Regions from separate parts of the Sphingomonas sp. 2SG genome, predicted to be linked through region 1. Evidence: predicted binding sites of a transcription regulator. Region 1 holds the regulator's gene; the other holds the start of a gene.
The links. The regulator LexA, encoded in region 1, represses DNA repair genes until DNA is damaged. The targets are predictions, from matches to a motif close to GTTCCNCNCTTGTTCT.
Positions count from the first base shown of each region.

Region 1 (4,635 bases):
CGAGCCCGTCGAAGGGCCTGATCCGCACCGATTTCGATCCCCCCGCCCACGCCCGCGCCTATCAGGCGGGCGGCGCCGCCTGCCTGTCGGTGCTCACCGACGAGCAATGGTTCCAGGGCTCCGACGACTATCTCGTCGCCGCGCGCGCCGCCTGCGACCTGCCGGTGATCCGCAAGGACTTCATGGTCGATCCGTGGCAGGCGACCGAAAGCCGCTCGATCGGCGCCGACGCGATCCTCATCATCGTCGCCGCGCTCGACGACAACCAGATGGCGGAGATCGAGGCATCGGCGCGCGACTGCGGCATGGACGTGCTGGTCGAGGTGCACGACGCGCACGAACTCGACCGCGCGCTCAAGCTCAAGTCGCGACTGATCGGCGTCAACAACCGCGACCTGCGCGATTTCACCGTCGATTTCGCCCGCACCTACGAACTCGTCGACAAGGCGCCCGAGGGCTGCACCTTCGTCGCGGAGAGCGGGCTCGAAACGCGCGCCGATCTCGACGCGATGGCCGCACATGGCGTGCACTGCTTCCTGATCGGCGAGGCGCTGATGCGCGCCGACGACGTCGAGGCCGCGACCCGCGCGATGATCGGATGAGCGGCCTCACCCATCTCGACGCCGATGGCGCCGCGCATATGGTCGATGTCGGCGACAAGGCGGTGACCAGCCGCCGCGCCGTCGCCACCGGCCATATCGCGGTCGCCGCGGATGCGCTCGCCGCGATCCGCGACGGTGCGGCGAAGAAGGGCGACGTGCTCGCCGTCGCCCGCGTCGCCGGCATCATGGCGGCGAAGAAGACCGCCGAGCTCATCCCGCTCTGCCATCCTCTCCCCCTCACCCGCGTCACGCTCGATCTGGTGCTCGACGACACCGGCATCACCGCCACCGCGCTCGCCGCGACCGACGGCAAGACCGGCGTCGAGATGGAGGCGCTCACCGCCGTCTCGGTCGCGCTGCTGACCGTCTACGACATGGCGAAGGCGATGGACCGCGGCATGACGATCACCGGCATCCGCCTGCTCGAAAAGGCCGGCGGCAAGTCCGGCGACTGGCGCGCCTGACGCCATGGCGCTCTTGCCGATCGCCGAGGCGCAAGCCCGCCTGTTCACCTCGGCGGCCCCGGTCGCCGTCGAAGAGGTGCCGCTCGCTCAGGCGCACGGACGCTGGGCCGCCGCCGACGTCGGCGCCCACCGGACGCAGCCGGCGACCGATCTGTCGGCGATGGACGGCTATGCCATCCGCTTCGCCGACCTCCCCGGTCCCTGGACGTTGATCGGCGAAAGCGCCGCCGGCCGCCCCTTCGCCGGCGCGGTCGGCCCGGGCGAAACGGTTCGGATCTTCACCGGCGCGGCGATGCCCGCGGGCGCCGACACGGTGATGATCCAGGAGGAAGTCGCCGCCGACGGCACGGCAATCCGACTGACCGGCGAAGGTCCGCCGACGCACGGCCGCAACACCCGCCGCCGCGGCCTCGATTTCACCACCGGTGACCGGCTGATCGCGCAGGGCGAGCGGCTGACCGCCGCGCGGATCGCGGTCGCGGCGACCGGCGGGGTGGCGACGATCGCCGTCCACCGCCGCGTGCGGGTCGCGATCTGCGCGACCGGCGACGAACTGGTCGAGCCCGGCAGCGGCGCCTCGCCCGACGTGCTGCCCGAATCGAACCGCGCGATGCTGGCGGCGCTGCTCGCCGACCTGCCGATCGAGTTGATCGATCTCGGCATCCTCCCCGACGATCTCGCCACGTTGCGGGACGCCTTCGCCGGTGTCGAAGCCGATTTGCTCGTCACCACCGGCGGCGCTTCGGTCGGCGACCACGATCTCGTCCGCCCGGCGCTCGAGGCGGCCGGCGGCAGCATCGACTTCTGGCGGATCGCGCTGCGCCCCGGCAAGCCGATGATGGCGGGCCGGCTCGGCGACACGATCCTGCTCGGCCTGCCCGGTAATCCGGTGTCCGCGTTCGTCACCGCGTTGCTGTTCGTCAAACCGCTGGTCGCGCACCTCGCCGGCGCCGCCGACCCGCTACCGCGCACGACGATGACCATCCTCGGCGAGGACCTGCCCGCGAACGGGCCGCGCACCGACTATCTGCGCGCCGAGCTGCGCGACGGTCGCGCCTTTGCCTCGACCATCCAGGACAGTTCGATGCTCCTCACGCTCGCCCGCTCGCACTGCCTGATCGTGCGGCCGGTGGACGCGCCTGCCGCCAGTGCGGGCGACTCGGCAGAAATCCTCGTCATCGCTTGACGGGCGCCATCCTGTTCCCTAGAAGTTCCGCGTCTGTTCCGACGGGGAAGGTCCGCTCATGCTCACGCGCAAGCAACACGAGCTCGTTTGCTTCATCAACGACCGGCTGGAAGAAACCGGCATCTCGCCCTCGTTCGAGGAGATGAAAGAAGCGCTTGACCTGAAATCCAAATCGGGCGTCCACCGCCTGATCAGCGCGCTCGAGGAACGGCATTTCATCCGCCGCCTGCCAAACCGCGCCCGCGCGCTCGAAGTGCTGCGCATGCCGGAACGGTCGGAACGCAAGCCCGCGCCGGCAGCTCCGGCCGCGCCCCCTGCCAAGACCGGCAACGTCCGCCCCGCGGCGACGCCGGCTAACGACGTCATCGAGATCCCGCTGCACGGCCGCATCGCCGCCGGCGTGCCGATCGAGGCGTTCGAGGGAAGCTCGATGCTCGCGGTGCCGGCCGCTTTGCTCGGTTCGGGCGAACATTATGCGTTGGAAGTATCGGGTGATTCGATGGTCGAGGCGGGTATCCTCGACGGCGATTATGCGCTGATCCGCCGGACCGAAGTCGCCCGCGACGGCGAGATCGTCGTCGCGCTGATCGACGACAGCGAGGCTACGCTCAAATACTTCCGTCGCGAGGGCGCGATGGTCCGGCTCGATCCGGCCAACCGCGCCTATGAACCGCAACGCTACGTGCCCTCGCACGTCCGCGTGCAAGGCAAATTGTCGGGCATCCTGCGCCGCTACGATTGAGCCGCCGGCGGGATCGCATATGGGCCTCCATGTAGGCCGAACGCTTTCCACCCTCTCTCGGTCACCCCGGACTTGTTCGAGACCTCTGCGAACGTCATCCCAGTGCTCCTGCGAAAGCAGGAGCCCAGGAGCCCGGAACGCCATACGCCGTTGTTCTGCTTGGCTCTGGACTCCTGCGTCCGCAGGAGCACTGGCGGACTTTCACGGGGCACCCCATCGACGCTTTCTATGGTGCTCGCCCGTCACCGCCGGCATGACCCGCACGGCAGCGAACCACGGATGCGCATCCCCGTCGCGTCGCACCGTCCGCACCTCGCCACCCGCGAAGGTCACCGCGACCCCGCCGGTCCGCCGCAGCATCGGTGCGTCCAGCCGGAGCCAGCGCGGCCGGCACGCCCGCGGCAGATGGCGTTCGCTCACCACCACATCCGCTCGCGCGCAGGCCGTCGCGAGCTCGTCGCGGTTTACCGGATACAGGCTCCGCGTCGCCAGCACCCGCCAGCGCCGCCCGCCCGCATCCACATCGACCGCACAGGCATCGCGCGTGCAGCGCGCCGCCGCCTGCTCCCCCAATAGCATCCCCGCGTCGGCGCCGCCATTTTCGGCGAGCATGTCCCGCGTATAGTCCCCAGCCCGATCACGCAGCAGCGCCAGCCCGCCGCCGACACGCACCGCCATATGCCGCCCGTCGCCCGTCACCAGCAGGTCGGGCGCGGGCGTCAGCCACGTCCAGCCCGCCCCGATAACGAGCGGTACCACGCCGAGCCGCCGCCATCGCGTCCGCCACAGGGCCAACCACAATCCCCCGGCCACGAGAAGCGCGAATGCCGCCGCCGGCATCGACGGCAGCGCAAGCGACGATCCCGGCGCCGCGGCGACGGCATGGGCGAGGATCAGCAACACGCGCAGGGCAAGGTCGGTCGCCCACCAGACCGGCCCGCCGCAGCCCGCGGCGTCGAGCAATAAAGCCAGCGCCTCCAGCGGCATCACCACGAAGGTGGTGAGCGGGATCGCAACGATGTTCGCCGCCGCGCCGTAGAGCCCCGCTTTGTGGAAATGATAGACCGCGATCGGCATCAGCGCCGCCTCGACGACCAGCCCGGTGAGCAGCAGCGACACCAGCGACCGCAGTACGCGAGCCATTCGCCCCTCCTCGCGCGGCGCGAACCACGATTCGATACGCGGATGCTCGTGCAGCGCGACGATCGCCGCGATCGCCGCGAAGGACAGTTGGAAGCTCGCGCCGGTCATCGCCTCCGGCCAGACGAGCAGCACCGTCATCGCGCCCGCGGCGACCAGCCGCAACGTCACCGCCTCGCGCCCGAGCACCAGTGCCCCCAGCACCAGCAGCGATGCGACGCAGGATCGGATCGTCGGCACCTGACTGCCAGTGAGCCAGGTATAGCCGATCGCCGCCAGCGCTCCTGCCGCCGCCGCGACCAGCGGCAACCGGACGCGGATCGCCAGCCACGGCCACAAGGCGAGCAGCCGCATGACCAGCAGCATCGTCGCACCGACGGCTGCGGTGATGTGCAACCCGCTGACCGACAAGAGATGCGCGAGGCCGGCACGGCGCATCGCTTCCGAATCGTCCGGGGTGATCGCACCCTCGTCACCGGTGGCAAGCGCGGCCGCGATCCC
Region 1 covers NZ_SCMZ01000001.1:163,126-167,760, reverse strand. Annotated here, with positions in the region: gene trpC (indole-3-glycerol phosphate synthase TrpC) at 1-602, shown strand, start outside; gene moaC (cyclic pyranopterin monophosphate synthase MoaC) at 599-1,066, shown strand; gene FFS23_RS00740 (molybdopterin molybdotransferase MoeA) at 1,071-2,252, shown strand; gene lexA (transcriptional repressor LexA) at 2,311-2,994, shown strand; gene FFS23_RS00730 (ComEC/Rec2 family competence protein) at 3,196-4,635, opposite strand, start outside.

Region 2 (4,635 bases), on a different contig from region 1:
CGCCGCTTCGAGTGGGAAGCTCATCATGATGTCGGCGGCGGTCATCACGTCGCCGGCGAACCACGGGCGTTGCGCGAGCTCCGCTTCGACATAGTCGAGATGGACGTCGATCATCGGTTGGATGCGCTTGACCGCCGCCTTGCCCATCAGCGGGATGCGCCCGAGCACCAGCTTGAGCAGCAGCGGCGGCATCATCGAGCCCTCGGCATAATGGAGCCAGAAGCGGTAGCGCAGCACCGATTCGCGATGCGCCGGCGGCCCGAGCCGGCCGTCCGCCTTCTCGACGAGATATTCGACGATCGCACCGGTCTCCGCGATCACCCGGCCGCCATTGGCGTCGAGATCCTCGATCACCGGCGACTTGCCGAGCGGGTGGACGCGCTTCAGCTCGGGCGGCGCCAGCATCGTCTTGGGATCGCGCTGATACCGCTTGATCTGATAATCGAGGCCCAATTCCTCGAGCATCCACAAAATCCGCTGCGAGCGGCTGTTCTCGAGATGGTGGACGATGATCATACGGTCTCCCCTGTCGCGCGGGCGGTCCATAGCCAGGCCGCCGCAGGGAAATCCACGACAGGGCCATTTCGTTGCGCCGTCAGCGCCGCGCGCAGGCGGGCGAGAAGCGCCGGCCGGTCTTCCGCGGCGGCATCGCGGAGCCGGGAGGCGGCAGGTCCGATGCGGGTGAGGAAGGCGACAGCCTCCTCTACCGCCTCCTCCCCCGCGCCGACGCGATAGCTGAAGCGGGTGAGAACGGCGGTCGCGTCGGCCCAGCCGGCGGCGGCGAGGACCGCAGCGCCCGCCTCCGGATCGGCGAAGGCGAAGGGGCCGGGCACGTAGCTGGCCGAGCGTTGCGGCGCGGGGGTGATCAGCGTCGCCCAGGGATTGTCGGCGACGGCGGCGAAGCAGCTGAACACCAAGCGGCCACCGGGCCGGGTCGCGGCAGCAAGACGGGTGAAGGCGGCGACGGGATCGGCGAAGAACATGACGCCGTGGCGCGAAACGATCAGGTCGAGCGGCGCGAGCCCGGCAGCGGCGACCAATGCGTCGGCGGTGCGGAAGCTGAGGTTGGCGCGCGCATGGTGCGCCTCGGCGACGGCGACGAGGTCGGGTGACAGATCGGCCCCGGTGACTCGCGCGTCGCGGCGTGCCGCGGCGAGCGCGGCGGCGGTGGCACCGGCGCCGCAGCCGATGTCGAGCGCATTGATCGCGCCGGCCGGCGCGGCGGCGAGGATCGCGGCGTCGAGCCGTGGAGCGAGATCGGCGAAGGCGCGCTCGGTCCGGCGCCATTCCTCCGCCCAGACGGTGCCGACGCGGCCGATCCAGTCGATATGGGTGGTCATCGGCAGTCTCCGGAGAGGGGTGGCGTCCTTCGCCAAGCAAAAGAGGCCCGCCGTTGCCGGCGAGCCTCTCGTTTCGTGCTTATCGATGCGCCGGCATCAGATGTCGTCGTCGGCTTCCGGTCCGGCCATCATCTCCTCGGCGACCTTTTCGGTGCGCTGACGGATCGCCTTTTCGAGGCGGTCGGCCATTTCGGGATGCTCGCGCAAATAGGTCTTCGAATTCTCGCGGCCCTGGCCGATGCGGACGCTGTCGTAGCTGAACCACGCACCCGATTTCTCGACCAGCCCGGCCTTGACGCCGAGATCGAGGATCTCGCCGATCTTGGAGATGCCCTCGCCGTACATGATGTCGAATTCGACCTGCTTGAACGGCGGCGCGACCTTGTTCTTGACGACCTTGACGCGGGTGGCGTTGCCGGTGACCTCTTCCTTGTCCTTGATCGCGCCGGTGCGGCGGATGTCGAGACGGACCGAGGCGTAGAATTTCAGCGCGTTGCCGCCCGTCGTCGTCTCCGGATTGCCGTACATCACGCCGATCTTCATGCGCAGCTGGTTGATGAAGATCACCATGCAGCGCGAGCGGCTGATCGAACCGGTCAGCTTGCGCAGCGACTGCGACATCAGACGCGCCTGCAGGCCGACGTGGCTGTCGCCCATCTCGCCCTCGATTTCCGCACGCGGCACGAGCGCGGCGACCGAATCGACCACCAGCACGTCGATCGCGTTCGAGCGGACGAGCGTGTCGACGATCTCGAGCGCCTGTTCGCCGGTGTCAGGCTGCGACACGATCAGCTCGTCGATGTTGACGCCGAGCTTCTTGGCATAGACGGGATCGAGCGCATGTTCGGCGTCGACGAAGGCGGCGGTGCCGCCGCCCTTCTGCGCCTCGGCGATGACGTGCAGCGCGAGCGTCGTCTTGCCCGACGATTCGGGGCCATAGACCTCGATCACGCGGCCGCGCGGCAGGCCGCCGACGCCGAGCGCGATATCGAGACCGAGCGAACCGGTGGAGATCGTCTCGACCTCCATCGACTGTTTCGCGCCGAGCTTCATTGCCGAGCCCTTGCCGAAGGCGCGGTCGATCTGGGCCAGCGCGGCGTCGAGCGCCTTCTGCCGGTCGGTGGATGCGGTTGCCATGCCGGTGTCGATCACTTTCAGATTGGCGGCCATCGGGAGGTTCCTCGCTAGAGCAAGCGCGCCACCGGGGCAACGCGTCTGTTTCGCTATGTACGGCGTTTGTTCTCTTGGAACAAGAGGGGAACGCTAAGCCGCGGCAGGATTGTGGGTGTTTCGCCATTCAGCGCAGGCAAGGCGTCCGCGAAGAACGGGCTCAGGTCAGCGTCGTCGCCAGCGTCCACCACCCCTCGGCGCCTGCGCGCGCCGCCGCGGCGTCGCGTGCCGCGACCGACTCGAACAGCGCGAAACAGGTCGCACCGCTGCCCGACATCCGCGCCAGACGCACACCCGCCGCCGCGTCGAGCAGCGTCAGCACCGCGGCGATCGCCGGCGCGATCGCCACCGCCGGCGCCTGCAGGTCGTTGCGCCCGACCAGCGCACGCGCGAGCAGATCGCCGTCGGCGGCGATGCCGCCGCGGTCCACGCCATCCCATCTCGCGAACACCGCCGCGGTGCTCACCGCGACGCCGGGATTGACCAGCAGCAGCGGCATGCCCGCCAGCCCGTCGACCGGCAGCAACGCCTCGCCCTTCCCCGTGCCGAGCGTCGCGCGGCCGAGCAGGCAGGCGGGGACGTCGGCACCAAGCGCCTCGGCGATGACGAACAGCCGCGGGTCGTCGGGCGCAATGCCGTGCAGCCCGGCGAGCGCCCGCAGCGTCGCCGCCGCATCGGTCGATCCGCCGCCGATTCCCGAGGCGATCGGCAGATGCTTGTCGAGCGTGATCGCATGCGGCTGCGCGATATCGAAGGCCGCGCGAAAGGCGTGCGCGGCGCGGATCACCAGATTGTCCGCCTCCGCAGCACCGGCGAGCGCGGCGGCGAACGGCCCGGTGATCGCGAACCGGTCGGTCGCGTCGGGCACCACCGTCACGCTATCGCCATCGGCGGCGAAGACGAACAGCGTCTCCAGCTCGTGATAGCCGTCGGAACGACGACGACGGACGTGGAGCGCGAGGTTGATCTTGGCAGGCGCCGGCTCGACGATCATTTGCGCGGCAGCCCCTGCACCGCCTTGGCGGCGAGCCGCGTCGCATCGTCGGCCGACGCGGTCAGCGCCGCGGCGCGCCAAGCGTAGCGCGCCTCGTAGCGGCGGCCGCGGGTCCAATAGAGGTCGCCGAGATGCTCGCCGATCTCGGCGTTGACCGGATCGCCCGCGGCGGCGCTTTCGATCAGCGGCTGCGCGCGCGTGACGTCGCCACCGATGAAATAGGCCCAGCCGAGCGAATCGGCGATCGAGGCATCGTCGGGCTTCAACGCATGCGCGCGTTCGAGCATCGCGATCGACTGCGGCACGTCGACCCGCCGCTCCGCCTGCGCATAGCCGAGATAGTTGAGCGCGAGCGGCTCGCGCGGCGCGATCGCCACCGCTTTCTGCAGGGCGACGCGCCCCGCCGGCCAGTCGCCCGCCTGTTCGAGCGCGCCGCCATATTGCAGCCATGCGCTCCACGCGGTCGGATCGGCGTCAACGACGCGGCGATACCAGTCCGCCGCCTCGCGATGACGGTTCATCGCGCTGAGCTGGTCGGCATAGGTCTGCCAGTCGCTCTCGCCCGCCCCTGCCCGCTCGGCACCGCTGCGGGCGAGCGCCAGCGCGTCGGCGGGGCGGCCGGCGGTGGTCAGGATGCTGATCCGCGTCGCGCCGGCGGTCGCCGCATAGGGACTGGCGGGCGCGATGCCGTCGAGCGTCGCCAGCGCGCGCGGGATCGCTTTGTCCTTGGCGAGCGCGGCGGCGAGCAGCAGCCGGGCGCGGTCGTTGGCGGGATAAGCGATCACCGCGGTGCGCGCGAGCGCGATCGACAGGTCGGTGGCGTCCTGATCGGCGAGGTCGCCGGCGATCCGCCCGAGCAACCGCGACACGCCGAACCCCAGCGTCGGCTGCGCGGCGTCGCCGGCCCGCACCGCCGCGAACCCCGGATCGCCGCCGGCGAGCAGCGCGCGCGCCCGATCGGTCTCGCCGCGACCGAACAGCAACTGGCCGGCGGACAGGCGCAGGTCGACCGGCGACCCCGTCTCGCGCAGCGCCTGGATGGTGGCCAGCCCCCGTGCGGTATCGCCGCGGGCGATCTGGAGCAGCGCCGCGGTCTCGGCGGTCAGCCGCTGGCTGACCGGGTCCTTGCCC
Region 2 covers NZ_SCMZ01000026.1:54,063-58,697, forward strand. Annotated here, with positions in the region: gene FFS23_RS12110 (glutathione S-transferase family protein) at 1-516, opposite strand, end outside; gene FFS23_RS12115 (class I SAM-dependent methyltransferase) at 513-1,340, opposite strand; gene recA (recombinase RecA) at 1,437-2,510, opposite strand; gene FFS23_RS12125 (4-(cytidine 5'-diphospho)-2-C-methyl-D-erythritol kinase) at 2,671-3,504, opposite strand; partial or broken gene FFS23_RS12130 (tetratricopeptide repeat protein) at 3,501-4,635, opposite strand, start outside.
Region 2: recA (recombinase RecA) is a predicted target of LexA. The motif match lies at 2,587-2,602, and genes of this name have one in related genera.